Regions from separate parts of the Candidatus Macondimonas diazotrophica genome, predicted to be linked through region 1. Evidence: riboswitches for the same ligand, from Rfam matches in the RefSeq annotation. Region 1 holds a riboswitch; the other holds the start of a gene.

The links. A riboswitch is a leader RNA that binds a small molecule or an ion and turns the genes downstream of it on or off. The one in region 1 is predicted to bind cobalamin.
Region 2: linked by a shared signal. The riboswitch ahead of E4680_RS01145 (TonB-dependent receptor domain-containing protein) and the one ahead of cobO (cob(I)yrinic acid a,c-diamide adenosyltransferase) in region 1 are both predicted to bind cobalamin.

Annotation. Positions count from the first base shown of each region.
Region 1 is NZ_SRIO01000011.1:14,836-29,079, forward strand. Features, by position in the region: gene E4680_RS09060 (2Fe-2S iron-sulfur cluster-binding protein) at 1-291, shown strand, start outside; gene E4680_RS09065 (helix-turn-helix domain-containing protein) at 491-1,075, shown strand; gene E4680_RS09070 (RES family NAD+ phosphorylase) at 1,072-1,707, shown strand; gene E4680_RS09075 (FIST signal transduction protein) at 1,907-3,049, opposite strand; gene E4680_RS09080 (protein adenylyltransferase SelO) at 3,072-4,628, opposite strand; gene E4680_RS09085 (hypothetical protein) at 4,690-4,944, shown strand; gene E4680_RS09090 (BolA family protein) at 4,963-5,247, shown strand; gene E4680_RS09095 (hypothetical protein) at 5,247-5,606, shown strand; gene E4680_RS09100 (hypothetical protein) at 5,637-6,104, shown strand; gene E4680_RS09105 (ankyrin repeat domain-containing protein) at 6,117-6,893, shown strand; gene E4680_RS09110 (hypothetical protein) at 6,912-7,349, shown strand; gene E4680_RS09115 (TonB-dependent receptor) at 7,667-9,973, shown strand; gene E4680_RS09120 (antibiotic biosynthesis monooxygenase family protein) at 9,946-10,329, opposite strand; cobalamin riboswitch at 10,471-10,705, shown strand; gene cobO (cob(I)yrinic acid a,c-diamide adenosyltransferase) at 10,924-11,529, shown strand; gene E4680_RS09130 (cobyrinic acid a,c-diamide synthase CobB) at 11,526-12,848, shown strand; gene E4680_RS09135 (CbtB domain-containing protein) at 12,852-13,046, shown strand; gene E4680_RS09140 (CbtA family protein) at 13,021-13,731, shown strand; gene cobM (precorrin-4 C(11)-methyltransferase) at 13,734-14,244, shown strand, end outside.
Region 2 is NZ_SRIO01000001.1:219,553-233,796, forward strand. Features, by position in the region: gene E4680_RS01120 (histone deacetylase family protein) at 1-674, opposite strand, end outside; gene E4680_RS01125 (DsbA family protein) at 708-1,928, opposite strand; gene pepF (oligoendopeptidase F) at 1,946-3,877, opposite strand; gene dsbG (thiol:disulfide interchange protein DsbG) at 3,908-4,774, shown strand; gene E4680_RS01140 (esterase-like activity of phytase family protein) at 4,826-5,836, shown strand; cobalamin riboswitch at 5,865-6,085, shown strand; gene E4680_RS01145 (TonB-dependent receptor domain-containing protein) at 6,224-8,062, shown strand; gene E4680_RS01150 (energy transducer TonB) at 8,059-8,790, shown strand; gene E4680_RS01155 (cob(I)yrinic acid a,c-diamide adenosyltransferase) at 8,792-9,361, shown strand; gene E4680_RS01160 (Rieske (2Fe-2S) protein) at 9,358-9,678, shown strand; gene E4680_RS01165 (nuclease-related domain-containing protein) at 9,898-10,575, shown strand; gene E4680_RS01170 (universal stress protein) at 10,675-11,112, opposite strand; gene mdoH (glucans biosynthesis glucosyltransferase MdoH) at 11,245-13,326, opposite strand; gene E4680_RS01180 (hypothetical protein) at 13,319-13,687, opposite strand; gene E4680_RS01185 (OpgD/OpgG family glucan biosynthesis protein) at 13,689-14,244, opposite strand, start outside.

The sequences.
Region 1 (14,244 bases):
ATGCCATCCGGAAAAACCATCGAGGCCGCCGAGGGGCAAACGCTGCTGGAGCTGATTCTGGCGGCCGGTGAATCCATCCCCCACAAATGCGACGGTAATGCCAAATGCGGCAGCTGCCACATTTTCGTTCAGGCCGGACGCAAGAGCCTGTCGAAAATCAGCCCACTCGAAAACGAGAAGCTGGACAGCATCGTCGGCGTGGGGTCCAAGTCGCGCCTGGCCTGCCAGAGCCGCATCACCGGCACGGAAGACATCAACGTCGAGCTGCTCGGGTTCGCCTCCGGCTTCTGAGTCCGTTCCACCGCAGCCGGGCCGATCCACTCGCCCGGCCGCGCGTGACGCTTGCCGCGATTCCCCATCGCCGCAATTCGCGCTTGCAGGACGCCGATCTTGACCGTCTGTTGGTCATTCCCGGCCTGATCTGCGCCTTGACCAACCTGCGTTGCTTTCGCTAACTTGTGACGAAATGGTTCAAAAGAACGGTGGAGTCATGGCGACGGCCAAAGCAACGGATGATCGGTACTTCGAGCTTCATGGACTGAAATCACAAGCCCCGGAAGCGTTGAACCGGGCGCTGCAGGACGCCATCAGTGCGATGCACGAGACGCTCTACGGCCCCTCGACCGAGGAACTGCCCGCTGAGGAGCAGGCCCTGCTGAAGGGCGCCGGCATGCGCATGGCCGAGCGCGCGGGCGCGCCCGATCCGTTGCTGGACTACGCCACGTGCTTCGCGGCGCTGCTCGACACCAGCCTGACCCCCGCCGAGGCCGCATTGCGCCTTGGCGTGACACCGACCCGGGTGCGCCAGCTGATCAGCGATGGCGCGCTGTACGCGTTTCGGGTCGACCGCAACCTGCGCATTCCGCTGTTCCAGTTTCAGGGAAACGGGCTGCTGCCGAATCTGGCACCGGTCAATGCCGCGCTGACCAGCGATCTCGACCCGGTCTCGGTATGGCGCTGGTTCAGCGCGCCGGATCCCGAGCTCGAGACCGAGGCCGGTCCGCTGAGTCCGCTGTCGTGGTTGAAATCCGGCCGTGATCCCGAGGTGGTGATTGCGATCGCCCGGCAGTTGTGACGGCCCGGATTCCCGTCGAGCCGGACTCTGAGCGGCTCGCCGAACTCGACCCCGAGCTGCGGACGCTGCCGGCCGGCAGTCTGCTCTGGCGGGTTTATTTCCGCGCCGGCGCGCATCCGACACGATGGCGCGATTTTCGCCACTACGGCCCCGCCGACGCCCGTTTCGACCACCATCGCGATCTCCGACCCGGCTTGCAGGCCCAGGCCGTGATGTATCTGGCCGAAAGTCCCACGACCTGCCTCGCCGAAGTGTTCCAGAAAACCCGCGTCATCCATCGCGAAAGCCGTCAGCCCTGGCTGGTCGGGCTGCGTCTTGCCGCTGCGGTGGATTTGCTGGATCTGAGCGGTGCCTTTCCCACCCGCGCCGGCGCATCCATGGGCCTGATGAGCGGGCCGCGCTCGGTCGGGCGTAACTGGGCGCGGGGGTTCCATCGGGCCTATCCCGCAATCCACGGGCTGTATTACCCCTCCTCCATGCATGCCAACCGGCCCGCGCTGGTCCTGAACGAACGCGCCGAAGCTGCTGGCGTCATTCCGGTCATTCCCCAGTTTCACCGCGCCCTGGCCGATCCGGCCCTGCTGGCCGTTCTCAAGAACGCCGCGCTGGACATCGGATTCGCTCTGGGGTGATTTCCCCGGAAATGGCTACAAGGCCGACGATGGGACGCGTGGTGTGCCTTGCCGTCACCGCAGCGCGGAATCACCGGCATGCTCGGGGCTTATCCCGCGATACGACGCGGGTTGGGCGACGCATCGGATCTCAACGCGGTTTTATGCGCCGTCCTGTGCCGGGAATCGGCAGCATCCAACCGTGCGTCCGCAAAAACCCTCAGCCGAACAGCAGCAGCACGCCGGTATAGCCGTAGAGTCGATCGTGGGCGATCTCACCATTGCAGAAAAAGCCAGCCAGCGGCACGTCCCCAAGCCGTTCCTGGATGATGGCGAGTTCGGCTGAACGGCGGCCAAACAGGCGCTCGCCGCGGCCGAGGCAGGAGAAATAGAGCCCGCCGCGAGGCGGCCCGGCGAGCCCGGCGCGGATCTCGTCGAGCATGCGCAACAGATCCTCGTGAGCGCTTTGGGTGTCGCGCCGGCAGAACAGGATGGACTGGCCGGCTTGCACCAGATCGCCGATGACCAGCCGGCCCTGCTTGCGGTCGATGCCCAGCAGGTTGCGTACCAGGTAATCGCCCGTATCCGAACCAGCCACGGGCAGTCCGATATGGACGCTCTGGAGATGATCCCGCAGATCGGGATCGGTGGCTTCGATGCCCAGCGCTTCGCACAGCACGTCCAGCGCCGGGCGATGATCGAGCGAGGTGATGACGTTCCCCTCGCCCGCGGTGATCATATGGCGCGGTGCGTGGGCAGTGAGCGGCGCGCAACCCTGTGTGAGACGCACTGCGAGGGGCACAGCTGCCGAAAACACCACGCCGGACAGCTTGTCCTCGAAGGCGGCGCTGGCGAAGTGATAGCTTCGGGTGCGCGAGCTGGTGATGCCGCCTACCAGATAGCCGCTCGCGAGCCCGCCGCACAGTTCGGCGAGCTGGGCAGGCAGGGTTTCGTCATGGGATCCGGCGTGCACCAGCGCCAGATGGGCCGCATCGAATCCGCTGGGCGTCTGGCTGTTCAATGCCGGCGGTGCCGCGGCCGGCGAGAACACCTGAAACTCGCCTTCCGCAAAGCCGCCCAGCATCACCACCACGGCCGGTTCGTCGAGATATTCGACCCCGGTGGCGAGAATCCCGACGCCGACCGAGCCGACCCAGTCCTCCACGCCCGTGGCCTGTTGCAGATAGCGCACGATGGCCCGGCCCGCCGGGGCGAGGTGATCGGTCACATAGACGAATCCCAGGTTGGCGCCGGGCGGTGGATCGCCGATTTGACGCAGTGCAGCTTCCACGGCGTCCTGCCAGTGTTCGTGCCGGCCGTGCCCCACCCGGAAATCCGTTCCTCGCCCCTGTGCCTGCTGCATCGTCCTGCGTCCTCTGGCGTGCTCAGCTCGAACAACTCACCGTCAGGCCCGTCGCCCAGTCCGGTGGCGGCGCGGCATAGTGCGCAAGCTGCGGATGTTCGTCGAACGGTCGGCGCAGACAGGTGAGTACCTCGGCCACGCCACCAAAATCACCCTCGCGCGCCTGGCGGATGGCTGCCTCGGCCACCCAGTTGCGCAGCACATACTTGGGGTTGACGGCGCGCATGGCCGCCTGGCGCTCGGCGTCGACCGAGCCTTCCGCCGCCAGCCGCGCGCGCCAGCGGGTCAGGAAGGCGTCGCAGCCGGGCCGGTCGGCAAACAGATCGCGTACCGGCGCATCGATGCGGCGACGCGCCGCCGTCTCGACCGTTCCCGGAAGCTGGCTGAGCCCGCGGAAGAACGCGGGATAATCGGTCCGCCCCGCCTGCAAGAGGCCGAAGAGTGCATTGATGAGTTCGGTGTCGTCCGCACGCGCGGTGGCCAGGCCGAGCTTGGCGCGCATCAACTGCAGAAACCGCGCCTCGAACGCTGCCGGAAACGCCTCGTCGATGATCGTCTTGACCTCTTCCGGCCGGCCGATGAGCGCGCTCAAGGCATCACCCAGGACATAGAGATTCCAGTACGCCACGCGCGGCTGGGCGCGGTACTGGTAGCGGCCGGTGTGGTCGGAATGGTTGCAGATGTGGCCGGCGTCGAAGGCTTCCATGAAGCCGAACGGGCCGTAGTCCAGCGTCAGGCCGAGGATGGACATGTTGTCGGTATTCATCACCCCGTGCATGAAGCCCACGGCCTGCCAATGAGCCATGAGTTCGCCGGTGCGCTGCGCCACGTCGCGCAGCAAGGCGGCATAGGGCTGCGCGGCCTCACGCAGTGCCGGCCGGCAACGGTCGATGACATGATCGGCCAGGATGCGCAGTTCATCGGTGCGGTCGTGGGCGTGCCAGTGCTCGAAGGAGCCGAAACGCACGAAGCTGGGCGCAAGCCGCGTCACCACGGCGGCCGTTTCCTGCGTTTCACGCTGCACCGGCGTATCTGAGCCGACCACGCACAGGGCGCGGGTGGTGGGCACGCCCAGGGCGGCCATGGCCTCGGAAGCGAGAAACTCGCGGATCGAGGAACGCAGCACGGCGCGGCCGTCGGCAAAGCGCGAATACGGCGTGGGGCCGGCGCCCTTGAGCTGGATCTCCCAGGGCCCGTCGGCACCGTCGAGCTCACCCAGCAGATGCGCACGGCCGTCACCGAGCTGCCCGGCCCAGACGCCGAACTGATGCCCCGAATAGACCGCCGCCAGCGGCTCGGCCCCTTCGGGAAGGCGGTTGCCGGCGAACAGCGCTGGGAAATCGGGGTGATCGATCAGCGCCGGATCCAGACCCAGCAGAGCCGCGGCATCAACGCTGCCGGCGACGAGATAGGGTTCCGGCAAGGGCGTCGGCGGCAGCCGGGTGTGAAACGCCGCAGGCAGCCGGGCGAAACCGGTTGAAAGACGCAGCCCATCGAGACTGCCGTAGCGAATGTGGGGAGATGAAGCCATGTCGTCGAACCAGTCGCGCCGTGCGTTGCCGAAAATATCATTGCTCACTATAGCCCTGGTGAGCACCGGGCTCATACCGCCGCCGCTCCCGAAACGCCGCGGGGGCCTCATGCAAGTTGAGCTCCAGATCACGCCAGTCGGCGGCGTCAACGGGTTTTCGGGCAACCCCCGCGCCTCAGGTGTGATTCCTGTCGTGTCGCATGTGCGACAAACCCGACACCCACGGCGTCGACGCCAAGGCGATCATGGCCCGCAAACCGGGGATTTGCCGCGCTTGACGCGCGCTGCGCGCCGTTGGCGTGTGCATTGCATCACCTGCAGCGAAGCGACACGGCCGCTGCCGGTCGCCGGTTCGGCCGGCTGATTGCGTGGAGAACATCCTATGGGGATTGCACAGGAACGAGTGGACCGCTTGCGGGCCCGTCTGGAAGCGGCACTGGATCCCGCAGCGCTCGACATCATCGATCACACCGAGGCGCATGGCCACGACCCCCAGGCCAATGGCGCGGGGCACTACCTGATCCGGGTGGTGTCGCAGCGCTTTGACGGCGTGTCGGTCATCGGCCGCCATCGCCTGGTGTACGACGCCGTGGCCGCGATGATGCCGGCCGAGGTGCATGCGCTCAGCATCAAGGCGCAGACGCCAACCGAAGCGGGGGTGGCGTGATGGCACAGGAACAATCGGACTTCCAGGCGGGCGACGCGGCGGAAACGCCGGTGCTCATCCGGCACACCCAGGACGGTCGGCGGGTCGAGGTCATCGGCCGCTTCCTCTGCCTGGATGGGCGCCGTGAGACCGATGCACTGGTCGATGTGCGTCAACATCCCAACCGCATGGCCATCTGGCAGGCCGCACCCGAGGCCACCCACATGGCGGGCCGCATCCCGCTCACGCGCGAGGAAGCCGCCCGCGCCCAGGCAGCGCTGGACGCGGCCCGCGCCGTCTACGAAGCAAGCCCCATGGCCATCTCCGAGCGCATCCGCCACGCGGCGGACGACATTCTGCGGTTGCGCATCGATGAATGAGCACGCCGCCCCGGCCGGGAACGCGACGCCATGATTCATGTCGTGGAGGTGCCGTGGGACGGCCGTCCGCAGGCCTGGTTCGCCTTCGATGAAGACGATCTGATCGGCAAGATTCAGGCTCGGCGTACCGGGGTCGGCCAGCAGATCTACGCGGTGGCCACGCCGGGCGAACTGCTGGCGGCCGCTGGGGTGGATTCGGATGCGCCGCCGCAGTGGATCGCCGACCTCGCCGCGCAGCATGGCTGGGACACACCGCTGTATCGCGCCGATGCGCTGCTCGAGCCGGGGCACTACCAGCGCGAACCGGTGAACGTTCTGCACGCGCATCTGGCCGCCTTGGCCGAGCCCCTGCAATCGTGCCGCGTGCATCCGGACGATGAAAGCGCGCTGGAGGCGCTCTATGGCGATCCGGCCTATCAGGCGCGTGCCGGATTCTACGCGCACATGGCGCTGCGCGAGCAGCTCATCGCGCTGGAGGTCCTGGCCGATGACCTCTGAACGCCGCGCGCCATGACCGAGTTTCTGCCGATCGACGGGCAGGACTTGCAGCGGCTGCTGCAGGACCCGCGCACGCGCATCATCGATGTGCGCTCATCGCGCGCCTATGCGGCGGGACATCTGCCCGGTGCCCGGCACTTTACCCGGAGCCTGCTCGGCCGTATGCGCCGGGAATGGCCCGGTGATGTCCCCATCGTGGTCTATGACGACGCCACCGGCGCCAGCGAGCAGATCGCGCAGCTGCTCAACCATCTGGGGTTCACGGCGGTCCACAGCCTGCGGGGCGGCTACGCCGCCTGGCGCATACCGCGCTCCCGACGCAGCGCCGGCGTCCTCCGGCTTTCGGCGGCCCTGCGCGCCTGGCTGCTCGATCAGGGCTTCGACACCGAGGATCTGGAACGCGCCACAGCCAACGGCATGACCGCCCTGCTCCAGGCCTGCCGGATCGGCCATGCGGCCCATGTCCACGCCCTGCTCGAGGCCGGCGCCAGCCACAATGCGGTCACCGTGGACGGCACGACCGCGTTATGGCTGGCCTGCTTCGCCGACAGCCCGCTCTGTGCGCTGCACCTGATCGAACGGGGCTTCGACGTCGACCACGCCAATCCAACCGGCGATACCGCGCTGATGTACGCCGCTTCGGCAGGGCGCGACCGCATGGTGCGGCTGTTGCTGGAAGCCGGCGCCGATCCCGGGCGCTGCAATCAGGATGGATTCACCGCCTTCGACATGGCCGCGACCCAGAACGCCTATTTCCTGTTGCGACCCAAACGGCCACAGGTCGCCTGAAGCGCGGGGAGATTCCGCATGAGCTCGATTTTCATCAGCATCAACAAGTCCGATACGCTGGAAAAGTCGCCCATTGACAAGGCGATCACCCGCACGGCTGCCGCCCTTGCCCGCCAGCGCGCCCTGTTGCCACCCGGCCCGGGTCTGGAGGTGACCTTCATGCCCGCCTCGGAGGATTGGCAGCCGGATTTCATGGGCATGCGCATGGGCGGCTACCATGACGACGATCCGGTGCTGCGCTTTCAGGTGGCGATTCCGGCGCATCTCGCGCACTCGCCGCTGGCCCTACGCTATGTGCTGGCGGTTCTGGAGGATGTCCTGGCCAATGCCCAGGCCTATTTCGATGAGCAGCGCATCGTCTTCGACCATGCCGCCTGGCAACGCGCCTTGAGCGTTGCTGCCAGCGTTTCGGAGGATCCACCCGAATCGGCCTGGAACGAATATCCCCTCGAATGACGCCGCCGCTGAACCGCTGTCAATCCGGGGCCGGCCAAGCCGTCTGCGGTCGCGCACCATCCCGCCCGTCAGGACGACCCCGCGACGATTTGCCGCATTCCCAAAGAAAACCCGAGTTTCTACTATCGGGGCAGAGTTCCCTCATGGCACGACCGTGCCCGAAGGCGCTGTGACGCCATCCGAGAAGGGGCCGTTGTTCCGCGCTGTCTTCCGCCATTGAAAACAAATGCGCTCGATTCGCCACCCGGCGGCTCACGACGCGCCTGCGCGGCCGGTTCACTGGCTCGCGCTCAAGCCCGATTTGAGAGGTGATTTTGATGGCACGCCGCCAACCCACGACAAGCCTGCGACCCGGCCCGGTTCCGGTCACCGTTCTGATGCTGCTCGCGCCCCTGATCGCGGGCGCCGAAACGGCGCAGAAACTTCCACCCGTCACCGTCACCGGGGAAGCGGAAGCCCTGGAAGCTTTCGGCGGCAGTCCGGTCCGTGAGCAGGATCTCGCCGCTCGGCGTGCGGCCACCAGCGATACGGCCCGCTTGCTGGCCGATGCACCCGGTGTCGCAGTCAATGCCGCCGGCGGTATCTCGAGCCTGCTCAGCTTGCATGGGCTGGCGGACGACCGGCTGCGCATCCTGGTGGACGGCATGAGCCTGATCTCGGCCTGTCCGAATCACATGAATCCGCCATTGTCGTATCTCGATCCGGCCCAGGTCGAATCGATCAAGGTCTGGGCCGGCCTCACGCCGGTGAGCGTCGGCGGCGACGCCATCGGCGGCACCATCGCCGTCGAGTCGGCCGCGCCGGAATTCGCCAAGGACGGTGCGCAGCGCCTGACCAAGGGCGAGATCGGCGGCGGCTATCGCAGCAACGGCGATGCCTATCGCGGCCATGTGTCCGTGACCCAGGCGAGTGAAAACATCAGCCTGCGCTATGACGGCGCCTACGCCCAGTCCGACAACTACGAGGCCGGGGGGGACTTCAAGAATTTCACCGCCACCGGCCGCCCCGGTCAGGACCTGCCGCGCGATGAGGTCGGCTCCACCGCCTACGAGGTGCACAGCCACCAGCTTGGCCTGGCCTTCAAGGATGGCGAGCAACTGATCGAGGCCCGGGCCGGCTATCAGGACATCCCTGAGCAGAACTACCCCAACCAGCGCATGGACATGGTGGACAACACCGAATATCGCTTCAACCTGCGCTACCGGAATCGCTATCAATGGGGCCGGCTGGATGCGCGCGCCTACTATGAAGACGTCGATCACAAGATGGACTTCGGCGATGACAAGCAGTTTATCTACGGCGCTGCGCCCGGCATCGTGGCTCCGGGCATGCCGATGGAAACCGAGAGCCAGAACATCGGCGCCCGGCTGATGGGGAGCATCGATCTCAGCGAGGCCGACATCCTGCGACTGGGCGGGGAATACCAACGTTACCGCCTGGATGACTGGTGGCCGCCCTCGCCAGCGGATCTGACCGGTATGCTCAATGCCGACGGTGAGCCGGCCACCTTCGGCGGCATGGCGCCGAACATCTTCTGGAACGTCAACGATGGCCAGCGGGACCGGATGGCCGTGTTCGCCGAGTGGGAACGCACCATTGATGCCCAGTGGAGCACGCTCCTCGGCGGGCGCTACGAGCGTGTCACGACCGATACGGGACCGGTGCAGGGCTACAACGACATGTCCGCCGGCTATGCGCAGTCGGCGGCTGTCTTCAATGCCGAGGATCGCGAACGCAACGACGACAACATCGATCTGGCCGCGCTGGCGCGCTATCGGATCGATCCGACCATGGATCTCGAGTTCGGTTACGCCATGAAGACCCGCTCGCCGAACCTCTACGAGCGCTATGCCTGGTCGCAGAACGCCATGGCGGCCATCATGAACAACTTCGTGGGTGACGGAAACGGCTATGTGGGCAATCCGGATCTCGATCCGGAAACGGCGCACACGGTCTCGGCCAGTTTCGACTGGCACAGCGCCGACCATGCGCGCGGGCTCAAGGTCACGCCCTTCTATACCTACGTCACCGATTACATCGACGCGCAGCGCTGCGCCGGAAGCGGCATGATGATGAACGCGTTGTGTGCGGGACCTGCCAACGACATGGCGCGCGATCAGTTCGTGGTCCTCGAATATGTCAACGAGACAGCGGTGCTCTACGGCGTCGACCTGTCCGGGTATCTGCCGCTGGCCGACACAACCCTGGGCGCCTTCGGGGTCAAGGGGCTGGTGAACTACACCAAGGGCGAGAATCGCGACACCGATGACGGGCTCTACAACATCATGCCGCTCAACGCCAAGGTCGCCCTCACCCACGCGCAGGGCCCCTGGGATAACGCCGTAGAAGTCGTGATGGTCGATGCCAAGGACGATCTGTCGGATGTGCGCAACGAGATCGAAACCGCCGGCTATGCCCTGCTCAATTTGCGGGGCGGCTATGAACGCCAGCAGGTGCGCTTCGATTTTGGTGTCGAGAACCTGTTCGACACGCTTTACGACCTGCCCACCGGCGGCGCTTATGTCGGACAGGGCACCACCATGGGCATCAACAGCATTCCCTGGGGCATCGCCGTGCCGGGCCTGGGCCGGACGATCTACGCTGCGGCCACGCTCAAGTTCTGATCATCTGCGGCACGAAGCCGGCGCCCGTCACGGCGCCGGATTGGCGTGCGCCCGCTCGACCCGAGCGATCCTGACCGCATAATGCGCATACCACGCGCTTGGGCGGCACGATGATCCACATCCGCCTTCCAGGCCGCGATGGCCTCGGTGGATGCCCAATAGGAAACCGTGATGCCGAAACCATCGGTGCCGCGCACGCTGTCAATACCGAGAAAACCCGGCCGGCGCGCCGCCAGCCGGGTCATCCTCTCGGCCATCTCCCCGTAGCCGTGATCCCCTTCCGTGCGCTGCGAGGAAAAGATCACGGCGTAGTACGGCGGCGCGGGCATTTGGGCGAATCCGGTTGCAGCGTTCATGGTCACAGCTTCCCGCCAATCTCAAGACGATCATGCCCTGGGATGGGGCCGGGGTTTCACCCCGGATACGCGCGCTTCGATGTGCCCGCCCCTCCAGTGGACTTTGCGCCCGAGCCTTGCTCCGCCGGCCGGCCCGCGCTTATGATGAAGTCCGCTTCAGGTGTCCCACGGGCGTTCCGCCCACGGGATGAAACGGGAAGCCGGTGCGTTCAGGATCTCTTGCGGATCCGAACCAGTCCGGCGCTGCCCCCGCAACGGTAGGCGAGTCAAGACGGATCACAGCTGCCACTGCGCTTTCGGCGCGGGAAGGCGATCCGTCCGGATCCTCGGGGATCTGCTCGCAAGCCCGGAGACCGGCCTGAAGCCATCAAGGGCATTGCGGAGGGCGATGCGTGCGGCGTGCCGGTCTGCGAGACCGTCCTGCGTCTGTTCGTTTCCTCCGCCTTGTCCCGCAGTCCGGCGAACCGCGTGCGGGTGAGCACGCCTGGAGGAAACCGACATGACCAATCTGTCCCCGAGCGGGTCGGCGTTGCCTGCGCCAATGTACCGCGATCGCTTCCCGTCCCCTGCCTGCCTGCTGCGTGCCGCCCGGCGATGAGCGCTGCGGATGCCGAACAGCGCCACCAGGACCGGATGGCGCGTAAAAAGGCGGTCGTGGATGCCGGCATCGCCCGCGCGGACCGCGATCAGGGCCTGCTGCTGGTGCTGACCGGGCCGGGCAAAGGCAAGTCCAGCTCAGCCTTCGGCATGGTGGCGCGCGCGCTGGGGCACGGCCTCACCGTCGGCGTCGCGCAATTCATCAAGGGCCGCACCGATACCGGCGAACAGGCGTTTTTCCAGAACCATCCCGGCGTGCGCTGGGAACTGCTGGGCGAAGGATTCACCTGGGAAACCCGGAACCTCAAGCGCGACACCGAAACGGCGCGGCTCGGCTGGGCGGTTGCGCGGGACATGCTGCACGATCCCGCGCTGGGGTTGGTGGTGCTCGACGAGCTCACCTACCCCATTCGTTACGGCTGGCTGCCGCTCGAGACCGTGCTGGCCGATCTCGCGGCCCGGCCGCCCCTGCAACATGTCGTCATCACCGGCCGCGGCGCACCCCAGGCATTGCGCGAGGCGGCCGATACCGTCACCGAACTGCGCGATGTGAAGCACGCGTTCCGGGCCGGGGTGCGCGCCCAGAAAGGGGTGGACCTGTGAGCGAACGCCGCTGCCCCGCCCTGCTCGTGGCCGCCCCCGCCTCGGGCCAGGGAAAAACCACCGTCACGGCCGCGCTGGCGCGCGCGCAGCGGGCGTGCGGCCGGCACGTGCGTGTCTTCAAGACCGGCCCGGATTTTCTCGACCCGATGATTCTGGAACGTGCATCCGGCGCGCCGGTCTACGCGCTCGACCTGTGGATGGGTGGCGAGGCGCATTGTCGGACGCTGCTGTTCGAGGCCGCGGGCGAGGCCGACCTCATCCTGATCGAGGGGGTGATGGGCCTGTTCGACGGGCAGCCTTCCAGCGCCGATCTCGCTGCCCTGTTCGGTATTCCGATCCTCGCGGTGATCGATGCCTCGGCCATGGCGCAGACCTTTGGCGCCATCGCACACGGCCTCGCCAGCTACCGACCCGAGCTGCCTTTTGCCGGCATTTTCGCCAATCGGGTCGCCGGCGAACGGCATCACGCCATGCTGACCGAGAGCCTGCCCGCCCATCTGCCGACGCTGGGCTGGCTGCCCCGTGATCCCGACATCGCCCTGCCGGAACGGCATCTGGGCTTGGTTCAGCCCGGCGAAATCGGGGATCTGGACATGCGCATCGATCGCGCTGCCCTGGCCTTGAACGGAATGACGGCCGACCTGCCGCCAGCCGTCTGCTTCAGCGCGCCCGCCGTCGCGCCGCTGCCTGACCGGCCGCTTGCGGGCGTGCGCATCGCCATCGCGCGCGATGCGGCATTTGCCTTCCTCTATCGCGCCAATGTCGATCTGCTGCGCGCCCTGGGCGCGGAACCCGTATTCTTTTCGCCCCTGGTGGATGGCGATTTGCCGGCGAACAGCGATGCGCTCTACCTGCCCGGCGGTTACCCCGAGCTGCATCTGAACGCGTTGTCCGCCAACCGCACTCTCCACGGCGCGATTCGCGCCCATCACGCAGCGGGCAGGCCGATCGTCGCCGAGTGTGGCGGCATGCTCTATCTGGCCGACTCGCTGACCGACCGTGCCGGCACCCGCGCCGCCATGGTCAGCATCCTGCCCGGTCACGGGGTCATGGGTGAACGGTTGGCCAACATCGGGTTGCATGGCGTCGCGCTGCCCGAAGGCGCGCTGCGTGGCCACAGCTTTCACTACTCGCGCTTCGAAAGCCCGCTCGATCCCATCGCTTGGAGCGAGGGCGCGCGCGCCGGCCAGCGGGGCGAGCCGGTCTACCGGTTGGGACGCCTGACCGCTGCTTACCTGCATGCCTATTTTCCCGCCAACCCCTTGGCCACCGCGCGGCTGTTCGCGCCTGCGCTGTCCACCTTCAACCCCGAGGATTGACCCATGCCCACCCTACCCGCGAGCGCTCCACAAACCCCGATCGCTGCACCACAAACCGTCGCGGCCAGGATGGTGCCCGCAGTCGTCTTTGCCCTGCTCGGCGGCGCGCTGCTTTATCTGGCCGGCTTTGCCGCATCGCCCAGCCTGCACAACGCTGCGCACGATACGCGTCATGCCGTTGTCTTCCCCTGCCATTGAGCGTCAGCCGATGCACGCCGCCGGATTTCGACATCGCCTGCTGATCGCGCTGACAGCGGCCATCATAGCCGGAACGCTGCTCACGGCCGTGCAGCAGGTCCGGGTCGTGCCGCTGATTCTCGAAGCCGAGCGCTATGAGCACGGCGCCCATCCGCAGGGGATGGACGGCCCTGCGGGGGGGCATGATTCTCGCGCCGGCAGCGCTCTGCGCGCCGTGCAGACCGCCATGGCCAACCTGGTGATGGCCTGCGGTTTTGCCATGCTGCTGGCGGCCGCAACGACGCTGCGCGGCGTCCGGCTTGACGGGCGCTCAGGCCTGTTCTGGGGGATTCTGGGCTATGCCGTGTTCTTCGTGGCGCCGGCCATCGGCCTGCCGCCCGAGCTGCCCGGCGCGCAAACCGCCGAATTGGCGGCACGCCAGCAAGGATGGCTGCTGGCCGTGGGCGGGGCCGCCTCGGGTCTTGCGATGATCGGGTTCGCCGCGAGCCCGTTGATCCGGGGCTTCGGCCTGGTGCTGATCCTCGCGCCTCACCTGATGGGCGCACCCGAGGCGGCGCGCGCCCTCGGTACCGTGCCGCCCAATCTGACGCACGCCTTCATCGTCGCCACAGCCGTGACCAATGCCCTGTTCTGGCTCGTGTTGGGCGGCACGTTCGGCCTGCTCGACCAGCGCTGGAGCCCTTGAGCATGGGTACGGTGTGGTTCGTCGGCGCCGGACCGGGTGATCCCGACCTGATCACGGTCAAGGGGCGGGATCTGATTGCCTCCGCCGGCGCGATTCTCTATGCCGGCTCGCTGGTGTCCGAGGCGGCCTTGCGTTGGGCGCCGCCCGGTTGCGCGGTGGCCGATTCGAAGACCATGACGCTGGAAGAAATCAGCGCCTGGCTGATCGGACAAGCGCAGCGCCACGCAGTTGTGGTGCGTCTGCAGACCGGCGATCCGAGTCTTTACGGCACCCTGATCGAGCTGGCGCAACCGCTGGATGCGGCGGGCATCGATATTGCCGTCGTTCCGGGCATTTCCTCGGCGATGGCGGCGGCGGCCAGCGCGGTGGAAAGCCTGACACTGCCGGAGATCACTCAGACGGTGATCCTGACCCGTGTCGCCGGACGCACCCCCATGCCCGCCGGCGAGTCGCTCGCCGAGCTGGCGCGCCATCGCTGCACGCTGTGCCTGTTTCTGTCCATCACCCTGCTCA
Region 2 (14,244 bases), on a different contig from region 1:
CAGGCGCTGCCCACCGCATCGCGAAATTCCATGCCGCGAGTCCCTGCGGGAAGCGGCACGCTGATGATGGTGGAATGACCATGGTCGATTGGCGTATTGGGATAAAAGGGATGTTGAAAACTCGAACAGAACAGGACCCGCGGATCGTCGCGAAAAATATCCTCGGTGCCGTTCCCGTGATGGACGTCGAAGTCGAGGATGGCCACCCGCTTCATGTCATGAACCGCCAGCGCGTGCGCCGCAGCACAGGCAATGTTGTTGTAGAAACAGAATCCCATCGCAGCCGCGGCCTCTGCGTGATGTCCAGGTGGCCGCACACAGCAAAACGCGTTGTCCACCTTCCGGCGAAGCACCAGATCGGTCGCCAGGATCGCCGCGCCTGCCGCCCGCTCGGCGGCTTCGAGCGTATGGACGTTCATGGCGGTGTCCGGATCGATGAAGGCGTAGCCTTCGCGGGGTGAGACGGCCGCCAACTGGTCCAGATATTCGGGCCGATGGACCCGCAACAGGGCGGCTCGTTCGATACGGGGTGCTTCGTATGGCCGGACCTGACTCAACAGCCCGCGGGCGGCCAATACCTGGTGAATCGCCTCCAGCCGCGCGGGACGCTCGGGATGGTGACTGCCCATATCATGCTGAAGGAAGACGGGATGCGTGAGCAATGCAGTACTCATTGCGCACCCCCCGGAGCGCGGCAACAATCCGCGTCAGATTCGAGGCGTGGCATCGACAGCGGGCACCCAGCCCTCGAGGACGCGATGCATCGTGTCAAATCGATCCTGTCCCCAGATCACGACCCGATCATTGACACGGAACGTGGGCACGCCGCATGCACCGATTGCTTCGGCCATCTCGGTATTCGCCCGCAAGGCATTCTTGAAATCATCCGCCCCCGCCCGCGCCAGTACCTCCGTCGGGTCCATTCCAGCCTCCCGAACGATCTGCGCAATGACATCCGGATTGCTGATATCGCGATTATCAGCCCACGCTGCACGGTAAAGCGGCAGCGTCAGCTGCGGCGCCGCCAGCGCAATACGCAAAGCCTGCAGCGTATTGAGCGGAAATTCGCTGTTGAACTGAAACGGAACATTCCAGGCTTCGGCCCAATCCATCAAATCGCGCGCCATATATTCCCGCCGCGGTCGCGACATCACGCTCAGCGGAACCAAGGGGGTATGGATACGCTTGAACAGCCCCCCCAACAGAATGGGTCGCCAGATCAGGGTTGCACCGTGATGCTTGGCAAACGCCTCGATCTGCGTTGCGGCGAGATAGGAAAAAGGGCTGGCAAAATCGTGAAAAAACTCGATCTGGCCACCTGATTGGCGAACAACCGCACCCTCTGAAGCAGCGCCCACGGCATGCTCCACGAAGTTCATGCGATCGAATCCCCACCAGAGGCGATCATTCACACGGAACGTGGGGACCCCGAATACACCACTATTGGCCGCTGCGTCCGTCGCCAAATCCAGCGCCTTGCGAACCTCGGGACGATCGATCAAGCCCGGATCAACCTCACTGACCTCGGCGATCCACTCGAGCACGCCGCGATTTCCGACATCCTCACCATCCACCCAGACGACCTGGAACAAGTTGCGCATCAGGGCCGCGCGCTGCTCCAGGGATGCCCCGATGATGAGCCGCATGGCGTCCAGCGTATCCGGCGGATTCTGAATCATTTCTTCCTTCAGATAGAGATCCGCCGATTCGGCCTGACGCAGCAAATCGCGCTGATCCATCCGGCGCCGCGCCGCGCTCAACCGGGCGCGCGGCGCTTCCTCGTGCCCAGTCCAGATCCGATACAGACTGGGCAGCGACACGGGTTTGTACAGCACTCGAGTACCCGCATTCTTTTCCAGGTTTTCCAGTCGGTTGAATGCCAGATAGGCTTCAGGGCAGGCAATATCGAAATAAAACTCAACGTCCATGAATCTCTCGCCTCGCTTCACAGGCCGCGCCGTGCCACGATTGCTTCCATTTCATCCAGCAAACGGTCCATGCGCCGGATCAGTGACCGGTAGGGTGCGGGGGTTGCGAGATCGACACCTGCGTCCTTGAGCAAGCGATAGGGATTGTCCGCTCCGCCTGCGCGGAGCAAAGCCAGATAGCGCTGTTGCGCCGCGCGTTCCCCGGTATTCACCTGATCAGCCAGGAGATTGGCCGCTGCGATTGATGTGGCATATTGGTAGACATAGAAATTGTAATAAAAATGCGGGATGTATGCCCACTCGATTCCGTAGGCGGGGGCAATATCCACCACGCCCTCATCGTGCCCCAGATAACGCCGAACCAGCGCCAGGTACAAGCGACTGAAATCGGCACCGGTCAGCGCTTCCCCATTCGCCAGCCGTCCGTGGACATCCCGCTCGAACGCCGCGAACATGGCCTGCCGAAAAAATGTGCCGCGCAAACTCTCGAGCGCTTCATTCAGAATAAACAGGCGCTCATCGTCCGATCCTGCTTGCTCGAGCAGATGATCGATCAACAAGCGTTCATTGACCGTCGAAGCCACCTCGGCGAGGAAGATGGCGTACTGGGCATTGAGGAAATTCTGATGACGATTGGCCAGATGCGAATGCATGGCATGGCCCCATTCATGCGCCAGCGTGGACATTGAATCGAAATCGCCGTTGAAATGCATCATGACATAAGGATGCACGCCGTAGATCGAGCCCATCATATAAGCGCCCGATCGTTTGCCGGGGCGTGACTCCGAATCCATCCAGCTCATGTTCAAGCCATGGGTCAGCGCCTGCACGTAGTCCGCGCCCAGCGGCGCCGTCGCCGCCACAACAGCCTGCTCGGCCTCACCAAGCGTGAACTGGGGACTCGCTTGGGTGACTGGCGCATACAGATCATACGCCTTCAGTTGTTCCACACCCATCAGCCGCGCACGCAGACGCAGATAGCGGTGCAAGGTCGGGAGCCCTTTCTCGGCTTCCTCGATCAGAGTCTCGTAAACCGCCAGGGGAATGCCGTCGCGATCCAGGCTGGCCGCCAGGCTGCTGTCGTAGCGCCGCGCCCGCGCAAGCATTCGATCTCGTTGAAGTTGCCCGTAAAGCGCGACCCCCAAGGTTTGCTCATAACCGGAAAATGCGTTCCAGAACGCTTGAAACACGCGTTCGCGATCCCCCCGGTCGGCAAACTGCCGCCCGCGCTGATAGCCCGTCTGGTCCAGACGCAAGGTGCGGCCGTCGTGCAGCGTGATCGTGGGCCACGGCATATCGGCATTGGTCAGGGCAACATAGATATTGGCCGGTGTCTCACCCAACGCGGCTGTCATGGCCAGCAAACGCTCTTCGGCCGCCGGCAGGGTATGGGCGGCAAGGCGGAGCCGTTCGTCCAAAAAACGGCGATACGCTCCGCTCAAGATGTCATTGCTGCGCATCATACTGCGGATACGGTCCACACCCAGATCGAGGATCTCCGGTTCGAGAAAACTGGTTGTCTCCTCGACCGCCGCCTGCAAAGCCTCGGCCTGTTGCTTGCGGGCAAGTGCCTCGGTGTTGGTGGTATCCTCGTCGTAACGCAGCTGGGCATAGCCCGCCAGGCGGGAGACCCGCTCCATCAATCCCGCGTACTGCGCCAGACAATCGGCTAGACGGCGGGCCTGGGTCATCTGACCGGCACACGAATCGGCAAAGCGGGTTTGATCTTCCGCGAGACGGCGCGCATCCGCCTCATAAGCCGCCTCATCGGCATAAATGGCGGTCAAATCCCAACGCCCCGGCGCCCGATCGGCCGGAATCCCAGCGACTGGCTCGGGGTCGGGAGAGCAGGCCGCCAAGGTCATCAGCAACGCGCCAAATGCCCAGATGCGCCAATAGCCACGCGCACGAACCAGCCCAAGGGAATACACACTGTGCATCAGTTGCATGACGCTTCCATCCGCTCCGGCAGCTCGTTGATGTCCATCCATTCTGGCGGAACGCCGAAGGTCGCGGCAAGCAACCTCCGGGCGCGAGTACGCATCGCCGTGGCCGCGGTGCTTCTGGGACTCGCCGGCGGCGTGGCCGCAGCCGAGCCGGTTCCGTCCGTTCTGGCGCGCCTGCTGGAGATGGGCCTGCAGGTCGAAGGCCGCTTTGAGGCGCCCGCCCAGATGACCGGCTATGTCCTGCGTGCGCGGGAGAGCGGACGCGCCGATGTAGTCTATGTCTCGGCCGATGGCCGCCATCTCTTTATTGGCAATATCCTCGACGAGACTGGACAGGATCTGACCCAGTTGCATGTCGAAGACCACGTTCTGGGCCCCGAACTGGATGCCCTGTGGAAAGAGATCGAATCGGCGCGGTGGGTCGCCGAAGGTGCCGCCAAGCCCACTCGAGTGATCTACAGCTTTACCGACCCGAACTGTGGCTATTGCCATCTGCTGTGGCGGGTCACGCGGCGCTACCACGATGCAGGGCTGCAGGTCCGTCACCTGATGGTGGATGTCATCAAGGCCAGCAGCACTGGCAAGGCAGCAGCCATTCTGCAGTCAAAGGATCCGGCCCAATCCCTGGCCGAAAACGAGCGCCGCTTCCGTGAAGGCGGCATTGCCGTGGCAGCCACCATCCAGGACGACACCCGCAAGGCGCTGAGCCGCCACCGCAAGATGATGGATCGGCTGGGCGTGAGCGGCACGCCGGCCATCCTGTATCGGGACGCCAATGGGAAGGTCCGCCTGCAACGCGGCATGACCGATCTCGATACCTTGGCGCGCATCATCGGGCTGCCGGCCCAGGCCATCGACGATCCGGATCTGGCGCGATTCAGAGTCACACCCAAAGGCTAGCCTGGCATGCAGACCACCAAGGCGGGGGCCCGGCCAAATCGGACACGACGCATGCGGGTATCGGCCGCGATCCTGCTCGGCTTGTCCGCTGTTGCGATGCCATGCGTCGCCTGGATCGGCGGCAGGGCACCCGAGCAGCCTCAACCGGTTCAGCTCTCCCCGCTGCATCCCACCGGCAGTACTTATCAGCAGGTTCGCCTGGGCGGCACCTTGTGGCTGCCGGATGAAATGCCCGACGGCACGCCCTTGCGCGGCCTGTCCGATCTGACTTGGTCACCCGCCGAGGGCATACTCTACGCCGTATCGGATTTCGGCTGGCTGTTGCGCATGCGGCCGGTGTTCACTGATGGCCGGCTGTCGGATGTCGAACTGCTGGATGGTCACCCCCTCACCGGCGCCAACGGCCGGCCGCTGAAAGGCAAATGGGGCGACGCCGAGGGCCTGACCTGGGCACCTGGCCCCGATGGCGCACCGGCGCTCTTCGTGTCCTTCGAGCGTATCCCGCGCATTACCCGGATCGACCGGCGCGGCCGCTGGCTTGCCGATCTCCCCCTGCCCAGGCCGTTCGCCGATGCTGCGGCCTATGCCGAGCCCAATGCCGCGCTGGAGGCGCTGACCTGGCATTCCCGTCTGGGCCTGCTGAGCGCACCGGAATTGCCACCGCCGGCGTTCCGCCCAGCCCACCATACGCCAGTGTTCAACCGTGATGGACGTCAATTCCCTTATCTCCTGCGCACCGGCCCCCGTTGCGCTCTGGTCGCATTGAATGCCTGGGAGAACGACGAAATCCTGTCGCTGGAACGCTGCTATGAGGATGGACGGCTCGAAATCGCGCTGCGCCGCAGTACGTTGCCGCCCACCGCCGGGCTGGCACTGCGCCCCGAATCGCTGGCCGTGTTTCGGCTTCAGGACGGATGGCTGATGGACAATTTTGAAGGGATGACCCGCATCGGTCCGCGCGGCGTACTGCTGGTCAGCGATGACAACGGCTCGACCCGTCAGCGCACCTTGCTGATGTATCTGGAAAGGCTTGACATCCCCCCGCACTCCACCACCGATTGACACCCTCCGGCTCGCCCCTTAGGCTGAGCGCACCTGAATTCCCACAGGTGTCCGCGCAGCCCTATTGCCGCGCGGGTGAAACGGGAAGTCGGTGCGGTTTCTTCAACCTATTCCGACGCTGCCCCCGCAACGGTGTTTGAGTCGCAAAGCCCCCATGCCACTGTGCGCTGCATGGGAAGGCGGGCTTCGCGAGCCGGCCCTGTCCGGCAACTCATCAGCCCGGAGACCGGCCTGTGTGGACAAGGTCCAGATGCGTGTTGCGGCGGGCAACACAGCCGGACAATGGCGACAGACCATTCTTCCTGTGCCGCCTGCGTTGGGTGTGATGACCGCCGGACTGCTCTGGATTCACCAGACCGACCATCACCTCAGGCAGGAACAAATCACATGGATCATCCCTTTTTTCGCCACCCCTCGCTGCTGGCCTGCGGGCTGCTGCTGCCGCTTTGCAGCGCCCAAGCCCAAACCGACGAAGAGACCGGGACGATCGTCGTAACCGCCACACGAACGGCCCAGACCGTCGACGACACACTCGCCCCCGTGACCGTGCTGACCCGCAGCGACATCGAACGGCTGCGGCCCACCAGCGTGCCGGATCTGCTGGCCGGTCAACCGGGCATCGATGTCTCAAGCAACGGCGCATTCGGGAAAAATACCAGCATCAGCCTGCGCGGCACCAGCGCCGGCCAGACCCTGGTGTTGATCGACGGCATCCGGGCCGGCTCGGCCACCTCCGGGACCACCGCGCTGGAATACCTGCCGGTGGATCAGATTGAGCGCATCGAGATCGTGCGCGGTCCGCGGGCGAGCCTGTATGGCGCCGATGCGCTGGGCGGTGTCATCCAGATCTTCACCCGTCCCGGCACGGGCAGTGGCTGGCAGGCCAGCGTGACCGGCGGCAGCTTCGGCACCTGGAGTGGCCGCGCGGCGACCCGCGGCGAGATCGGGAACACCCGCTACCACCTGACTGTGTCCGGCCTCGCCAGCGACGGCTACGACATTCAGGAGAACGGCGCTCCCACCAGCTTCGGCGCCACCACCGTGGAGCCGGACGATGACCGGTACCGCAACACCGCGCTGAATTTCGGCGTCAGTCACCACCTGGACAATGGCGTGGAATTTGGGGCGCAAGCCCTGCGTGCCGAAGGACGCACCGACTACGACGGATTTCCCAACCGGACCGATTTCGTCGAGCAGGTGATCAGCGCCCATGTCGGCGGCGAATTGACCGAAACATGGTACAGCCGGCTGACGGTGGGGGAGAGCCGCGACGAAACCGACAACCTCGCCAATGGCAGCGATTTCTCAACCTTCGACACGCGACGCCAGAGCGCCAGTTGGCAGAACGACCTCAGCTTGCCGGGCGAACAACTGCTTACCGTCGGACTCGACGGTTGGCGCGACCGGGTCGACAGCACAACGGATTTCTCCGAAGACCGCCGCGACAACTGGGCCGTCTTTGCCCAGGACCAGATCGATCTCGGCCGGCATCAGCTCATCCTGGGCCTGCGCCGCGACGATAATGAAGCCTTCGGAACCCACACCACCGGAAATGCCACCTGGGGCGTGGCCCTGCGCGAGAATCTGCGCGCCACCGCCAGTTACGGCACCGCATTCAAGGCGCCGACGTTCAACGATCTGTACTACCCCGACGAAGGCTTCTACGCGGGAAATCCCGATCTGGATCCCGAAACAGCGCAGAACATGGAAGTCGGCCTGCAGTACGATTTGGCGCAGTTCACCCTCAACGTGAATGTGTTCCGCAATGACATCGATGACCTGATCGTATTCGACGCGGCGAAAAGCACGGTCAGCAACATCGACCAGGCCCGGATCGACGGTGTGGAAAGCGGCCTGACCTACCGGTCGGAAGAATGGCGTGCCCATGCGGCGCTCACCGCGCTCGATACCGAAAACCGCACCACCGGTGCCGAACTGCCGCGACGGGCCGAACTGACCGGGCGGATCGAGCTGGACCGCATCATGGGCGCTTATCGCCTGGGGACCACTCTTCTCGCGCAGGATGGCCGTTACGACGATGCCGCCAACACCGTGTCCCTGGCGGGCTACGGACGCCTCGACCTACGCGCCGAATGGCTATTGATGCCGCAATGGGCCTTGCAGGTGCGCATCGAAAACGTCCTCGACAAGGACTACCAGACGGCGGCGACCTATGAGCAGCCCGGTCGTGCGGGCTATCTCACGCTATCCTATCGGACGCCGTGACCGGCGCGATCCGCCCGCCGTTCAACGGTCTCGCCGCGAGCGCGCTGCTCGCGGCGCTGGCCGGTCATCTGGTGTTGCTTGGCGCGCTGGCTTTGCGGTCACCGATCGTGCATCCCCTATCGCCGCTCGAAAGCCGAACGCTGACTATGGTTCGCTTGCCGGCGCCCGCCGAACCACCCCCGCCCAGTGCCGCGAGCGCGCCGCCCCGAGAAACCCGGTCCCAGAAACAGGGACCGCCCAAGCCAACCACGGGGCAGCCAGCGCCCGCACCCGCCCGCGTGGCGTCGGCTCGCAGCGTGCCCACACCCCCGCTCACGGAACCGCAACCGGCCCAGGCCACAACGCCGCCGCCGGCACCAGCCCGGTCCACGGCCGGCGCGGAAGAACCGTCAGCCACTCCCCGCATCGCTGCGCCCGATCCGGACGCGGCCGATCATGCGGTGCGAGAAACCGTGCAGCGCCGCGTTCTTCATGATTTCAGTCGGCATTTCCGATACCCTGCCCTCGCGCGCCGACGCGGCTGGGAAGGCGCGGTTCGGCTGCGCTACGATGTGACCGAGGAGGGTCGCGTGGTGAATGTCCGGCTGCTGGCCAGTTCGGGCCACCCCGTTCTGGATCGCGATGCCGAAGCCACGCTGAACCGCATTCCGCCACTGGAGCCGACCGGCTGGTCACAGCCGGTGCAGGCGCTGGAACTGGCGATTCACTATCGACTGACGGAGGGATGAGGTGGGACACCGCCTGTCGAAAATCTATACCCGCACCGGCGATGCCGGCACCACCGGCCTGGGCGATGGCCAGCGCGTCTCCAAGGATCACGCGCGCGTCGAAGCCTTCGGGACGGTCGATGAACTCAACGCCCTGATCGGCTTGCTGCGCACCGCTGGCCTACCGGATGCCTGGGACAGCCGGCTCGATGAAATCCAGCATGCCTTGTTCGACGTCGGCGGCGAGCTGTGCATCCCGGGAAGGCAAAGTATCCGCGCCGAGCAGGTCGCCGCCCTGGAAAGCTGGCTGGATCAGCTCAACGAGCCACTCGCCCCGCTCAAGGAATTCATCCTTCCCGGCGGCACGGCCGGCGCCAGCTGGGCGCATCTGGCCCGCACCGTGTGCCGGCGTGCGGAGCGGCGCGCCTGCACGCTGTCCCGCACCGAACCGGTCAACCCCGAAACACTGCGCTATCTGAACCGGCTGTCGGATCTGCTGTTCGTGCTGGCGCGCGCCGCCAATCGGCAGGCCGGAGCGGATGACGTGCTGTGGCGGCCCGACCGCCACGCCGCAACGGAGGCCGGCGCATGAACCGCTGGCACGACTTCGCGGCGGCAGGCGAGCTGGCCGAAGGCGGCTGTCTGCGCAAGGACCTGGACGGCATCACGATCGCCGTATTCCGGGTGGACGGCGCACTGCATGCCATCGAGGATGCCTGCACCCACGACGGCGGCCGCCTCACCGGCGGGACGCGTGACGGCTGCCGAATCGTCTGTCCCCGCCATGGCGCCGCCTTCGACCTGCGCACCGGCACCGTCCTCGCCCCGCCCGCCTACGGTCCGCTCACGACCTTTGCCGCGCGCACCGTGGATGACCGCATCGAAATCGCGATCCCCGACGACTTCTAAAGCGCCCCGGTCGTAGAGCCGATATAAGACAGGCACGAGCAGCACAGATCACGCTGCTTGTTTCACCCCATCCTCGCGAGTCGTGCGTCCCGCTTGGGGGTGGGCTGCACGCCTGCCTGTTCGGTGTATGCGATGAAATCTCCCTTGAAAGCCCCGCCTCTGCGAAACCCAGGAGAATCCGGACAACAGCGATTACAGGCCTTGTTCGACGACCAGGTCATGCCCTACTTGATCGCGGCCGCGCTCTTTACCATGGTAGCGTTTATGGATTGGGTCCGTTGGCTGAACGACTCACCGCCATCCCCAATTCTTTTCTCCGCCACCGCGGTGCTGGCTATAGCCATATGCGCGGTGAAGTTGCACGCCGGTATCCGCGAAGCGAAAGCCATCAAGCTCGGCCGGGATGGCGAGAAGGTCGTCGGTCAGTTTCTGGAGCGCCTGCGCGAACAGGGTGCACAGGTATTCCACGACATTCCCGGAGACCGCTTCAACCTCGATCATGTGGTGATCCATCCAAGCGGTATCTATGTCATCGAGACCAAAACCTTGTCGAAACCCGATCATGGCGAATGCCGGCTGGTCTATGACGGCCAATCTGTGCGGCGCAACGGCAAGGCATTCGATCGCAACGCGATCAATCAGGTCTGTGCAGCAAGTCGGTGGCTCCGCGTCTTGTTGATCGAGTCCACAGGCAAAACACCACCGATTCGGCCGGTCGTGGCCTATCCCGGTTGGTTCATCGAAAGAACCGCAGAGGCCAAAGCCAGTGCGGTATGGGTGCTCGAACCCAAGGCCTTGCCCGAATTCATCGCGCAGAGCGCAATCCAGATGAAATCCGAAGACGTGAGACTTTTTGCTTTTCATCTGAGCCGCTATATCCGCGGGGCACAGAAATGATCCGGGTGGCGCCCGATTTCAAATTCCCAATCCGCATTCATCGATGATGTGGAACGGTGTCGGCGCTCATCGCACCTGAGCTGTCACCGAATTGGTCGATCAGGCAGCACTTTCCGTCATGACGAGCACGTTGCATTGCAGCCGGTCGAGGAGTCGGGCGTCGCGCGCGCTCTGCAACCAGCGGGTCGTGACCGTGGGATGGCCGTGGGCGACTACTACCAGATCCGCATCCAGTTCATGGGCATGGATCGCGATTTGCTCGACCGGTGCGCCACGGCGGATAACGGCCGATGCGTCCACCCCCTGCGCCCGAAGCGCCATGACGATGGGATCGATCGCCCGCCTCAGATCGTCCTTCTCCCAGCTCCAGACATTCGGCGGCCCGACGGCTTCGGCGATCGCCATGGCGCCGGTGGTGACCACGACCCCCAGGATGTGCAGTTGCGCATTGCAACGCTGCGCCAGCTCTGCACAGCGGTGCACGAGAGCGGGCCTGAATGTCGAACAATCGTAGGCCAGCAGGATCCTTCGATACACGTCCCGCCTCCCTGTCGTTGCAACCGCGACCGTCGCGCCGTCAGCGGCCCATACCGCATCGAACCCGGTGCCACAGCCCAGAGTACCTGAAGATGCCGGCCGCCTGCATGCGGGAGGACGGCCGCCTCGTGGTCAGGCAACCGCTAGCGGCGCCACGCCCCAGGCCGCGGCCCGCTCGGGGTCGAGACCGGACCAGATCCGGCCATGCAGCCAGCTCAGGCTGGCGCTGTCGCCCAGCAACAGGCGGCGCTCATTGGCGTTCAACGCCGATGGCCCCTGCTCCCAGGCCCGATCCCGCAACTCGGGCCAGCGCGCACGGCGACGGCCGCGGGGATCGCGCAGCAGATTCAAATGAAGATAGTGGACCTGCGGATCGGCCAACGCCGCCAGAAACCCGGCGCCGACCGCCAATTCGACCTGCGGCTCCTGCCGGCTGGCACGCACCACGGCCGGCGGCTCGATTTCACCCGGGACCTGAAACAAGCCACGCCGCCGCAATCGATCGCCCAGGCTGACCCGACTGGAGTAAACCGAGATGGGAATGGAAAACACCAATCCCGCCATGACCGGAGAAAGCCACAGGAAGAACACCGGTTCCACCGCCCAGGCGACCGCGGCCCAGGTCAAGCCCAGCAGCGTGCCGAACCCATGGTGACGCAGCGCCATCCCCCATGAGGTTCCTTCGTCGCCACGATTCTGGCCCGCCCAGCGTACGCTCTGGCCAAGCAGCGTATAGAGCACGAAACGGGTATGGAACACCATGCGAATGGGCGCCATGAGCACCGATCCGGCCAGTTCGGCGAACAGGCCGGCAAACACACGCCGGACGCCGCCGAAGGCCTGCCGGGTCGAGCGCCGGGTGATGACGAGAATCGCGCCCAGCGTCTTGGGCAGAAACAGCATCACCAGGGTCGCGATCATGAGCGTGATGGCCTCTGAGGTTCGCGCGACCTGCCAGACCGGGAAAAGCCCCCCTTCCGGCGTGAAATACTGATGACCCGTAAATGCGGCCACCGCGGTGAGTACAGTGCCCAGAAACAGGAACGCGAACCAGAACAGGGCCGAGACATAGCCCATGGCGCCGTGAAAGAACATCGCGCGATGCAAGGGATGAAATCCCCCGGCGCGCAGCAAGCGCAGGTGCTGTAGGTTACCCTGGCACCAGCGCCGATCGCGCTGAAGCTCATCGAGCAGGGTTGGCGGCGTTTCCTCATAGCTGCCCTGCAGGTCGTACGCCAGCCATACCTCCCAGCCGCCGCGCACCATACACGCCGCCTCGACGAAATCATGGCTGAGGATATCGCCGCCTAACGGCGCCGGACCTGATAACCGGGGAAGACCACAGTGGGCCATGAACGGGGCGACCCGAATGATGGCATTGTGTCCCCAATAGGTCGCATGTCCCATCATCCAGAAATTGAGCCCGGCCGTGAACATCGGCCCACACAGGCGCTGCACGAACTGCTGCATTCGGGCCAGCGGGGTGCGGGCGTTGACGATGAGCGGAATCGCCTGAAGGATGCCGACACGCGGATGGGCTTCCATCCGCCGCACGAGCTGGATCACGGTGTCGCCGTCCATCAGGCTGTCGGCGTCGAGCACGATCATATAGCGGAACTGCCGGCCCCAGCGGCGACAGAAATCAGCCACGTTGCCGCTCTTGCGCTTGAGATTGACCCGCCTGCGGCGGTAATGGATGCGCCCTTCCGCGCCGAGTTCGCGCACCGTCTGTGCCCAGGCGCGCTCCTCCTCGACCAGCACGTCCGGCTCACGGGTGTCGCTGAGTATGAAAAACGCGAACCGGTCCCCTTGGCCAGTGGCCTGCAACGACAGCCAGGTCGCGCGCAACCGCGCGAATACCCGTTGCGGATCTTCATTGCAGACCGGCATCAGGAGCGCCGTGCGCGCCTCTCGCGGCAGCGGGCGAGACGGATCGGCCCGCACCAGAAAGCGGTCGCGGCCGGTCAACAGCGCGATGAAGCCGAAGATCGCCGTCCAGAATCCCATCGCGATCCATGCGAACAGGATCATGAAGATCGCCAGCAGCGACAGGCGCAGGAAGAATTCCTGCGGGCCCGGCAAAACCCGAGCCATCACATAAGCAGCCGGGAAAGTGGGCGCCGCAACCAGAAGCGCCAAAAAAAACCGGCGCCACTTTGCAATGCGGCGCCAATCGCCCAGCGTCGCGTCCGCGGACCGGCGCCCGCTAATCATGCGTGTTCCCGGTCGCGGCCGGGATTGCCGACGGCATGTCCTCGGGATGGGTCGCTGGGCGATGGGTCCACAGGACTTTCCACGTCTGCGGCTTCAGGGATGGAGAGCGCATCGGACCCCGATGAATCGGCGGCATCGCGGCCGGGATGCGGTGATGCGCGTCCAACCAGTTCTTCACACCGTCGATCAAGACCGCCAGCGCCTGCTCCGGATCCGGCGACGCTGCGCGGGGGAAAGCCAAGGCCACGCCGAGCAGCAAGCCGGCATGCTCGCTTGCCGGAACCGGCGTTGCACAAAGATAGCGCCGCAACAAGGCTTCGAGATTCGGGGACCAGCGTTCCACCGGTGCGGGCTCACTCACATCAAGGCTCCAGCAGGTAGCTCCATGTCTCGGTCAGGAAGTCGTTGCCATTCTTGATATAAGCGCGCAGCTCCAGCGGCGCGTTCCCGCCCGAGGGCACTGTGAATTCAACCCAATAGCCCCGATCGTACGGATTGCGCCGAATCTGGAGATCCGAGACGCCGCGCCCATCCCCGACGGTGACAAAGGCTTCCGGACGCACATTGGCATCGAGCGCCGCCAGCGACGGTCCGGTGAATGAGACCACGAACCGGCGGCCACCGTTCGACAGTGTGCGGATCCAGGTGGAACTCGCACCGCCGGCCGCTCGAAAAGCGGAAGGGTCGGCGTACCAGTGCTGACGGTAGCGCATCCGCACCTGATCGCCCGCCTTCGGGGCACGTTCCGGCACCCAATAGGCGACGATGTTGTCATTCTGATCCGAATCGGTCGGAATCTGAACCAGTTCCACCCGGCCCGTGCCCCAGTCATCCAATGGTTCGATCCACAGGCTGGGGCGGCGCTCGTACTCGTGCTTCAGGTCGCGGTAGTGGTCGAAATCCCGATCGCGCTGCACC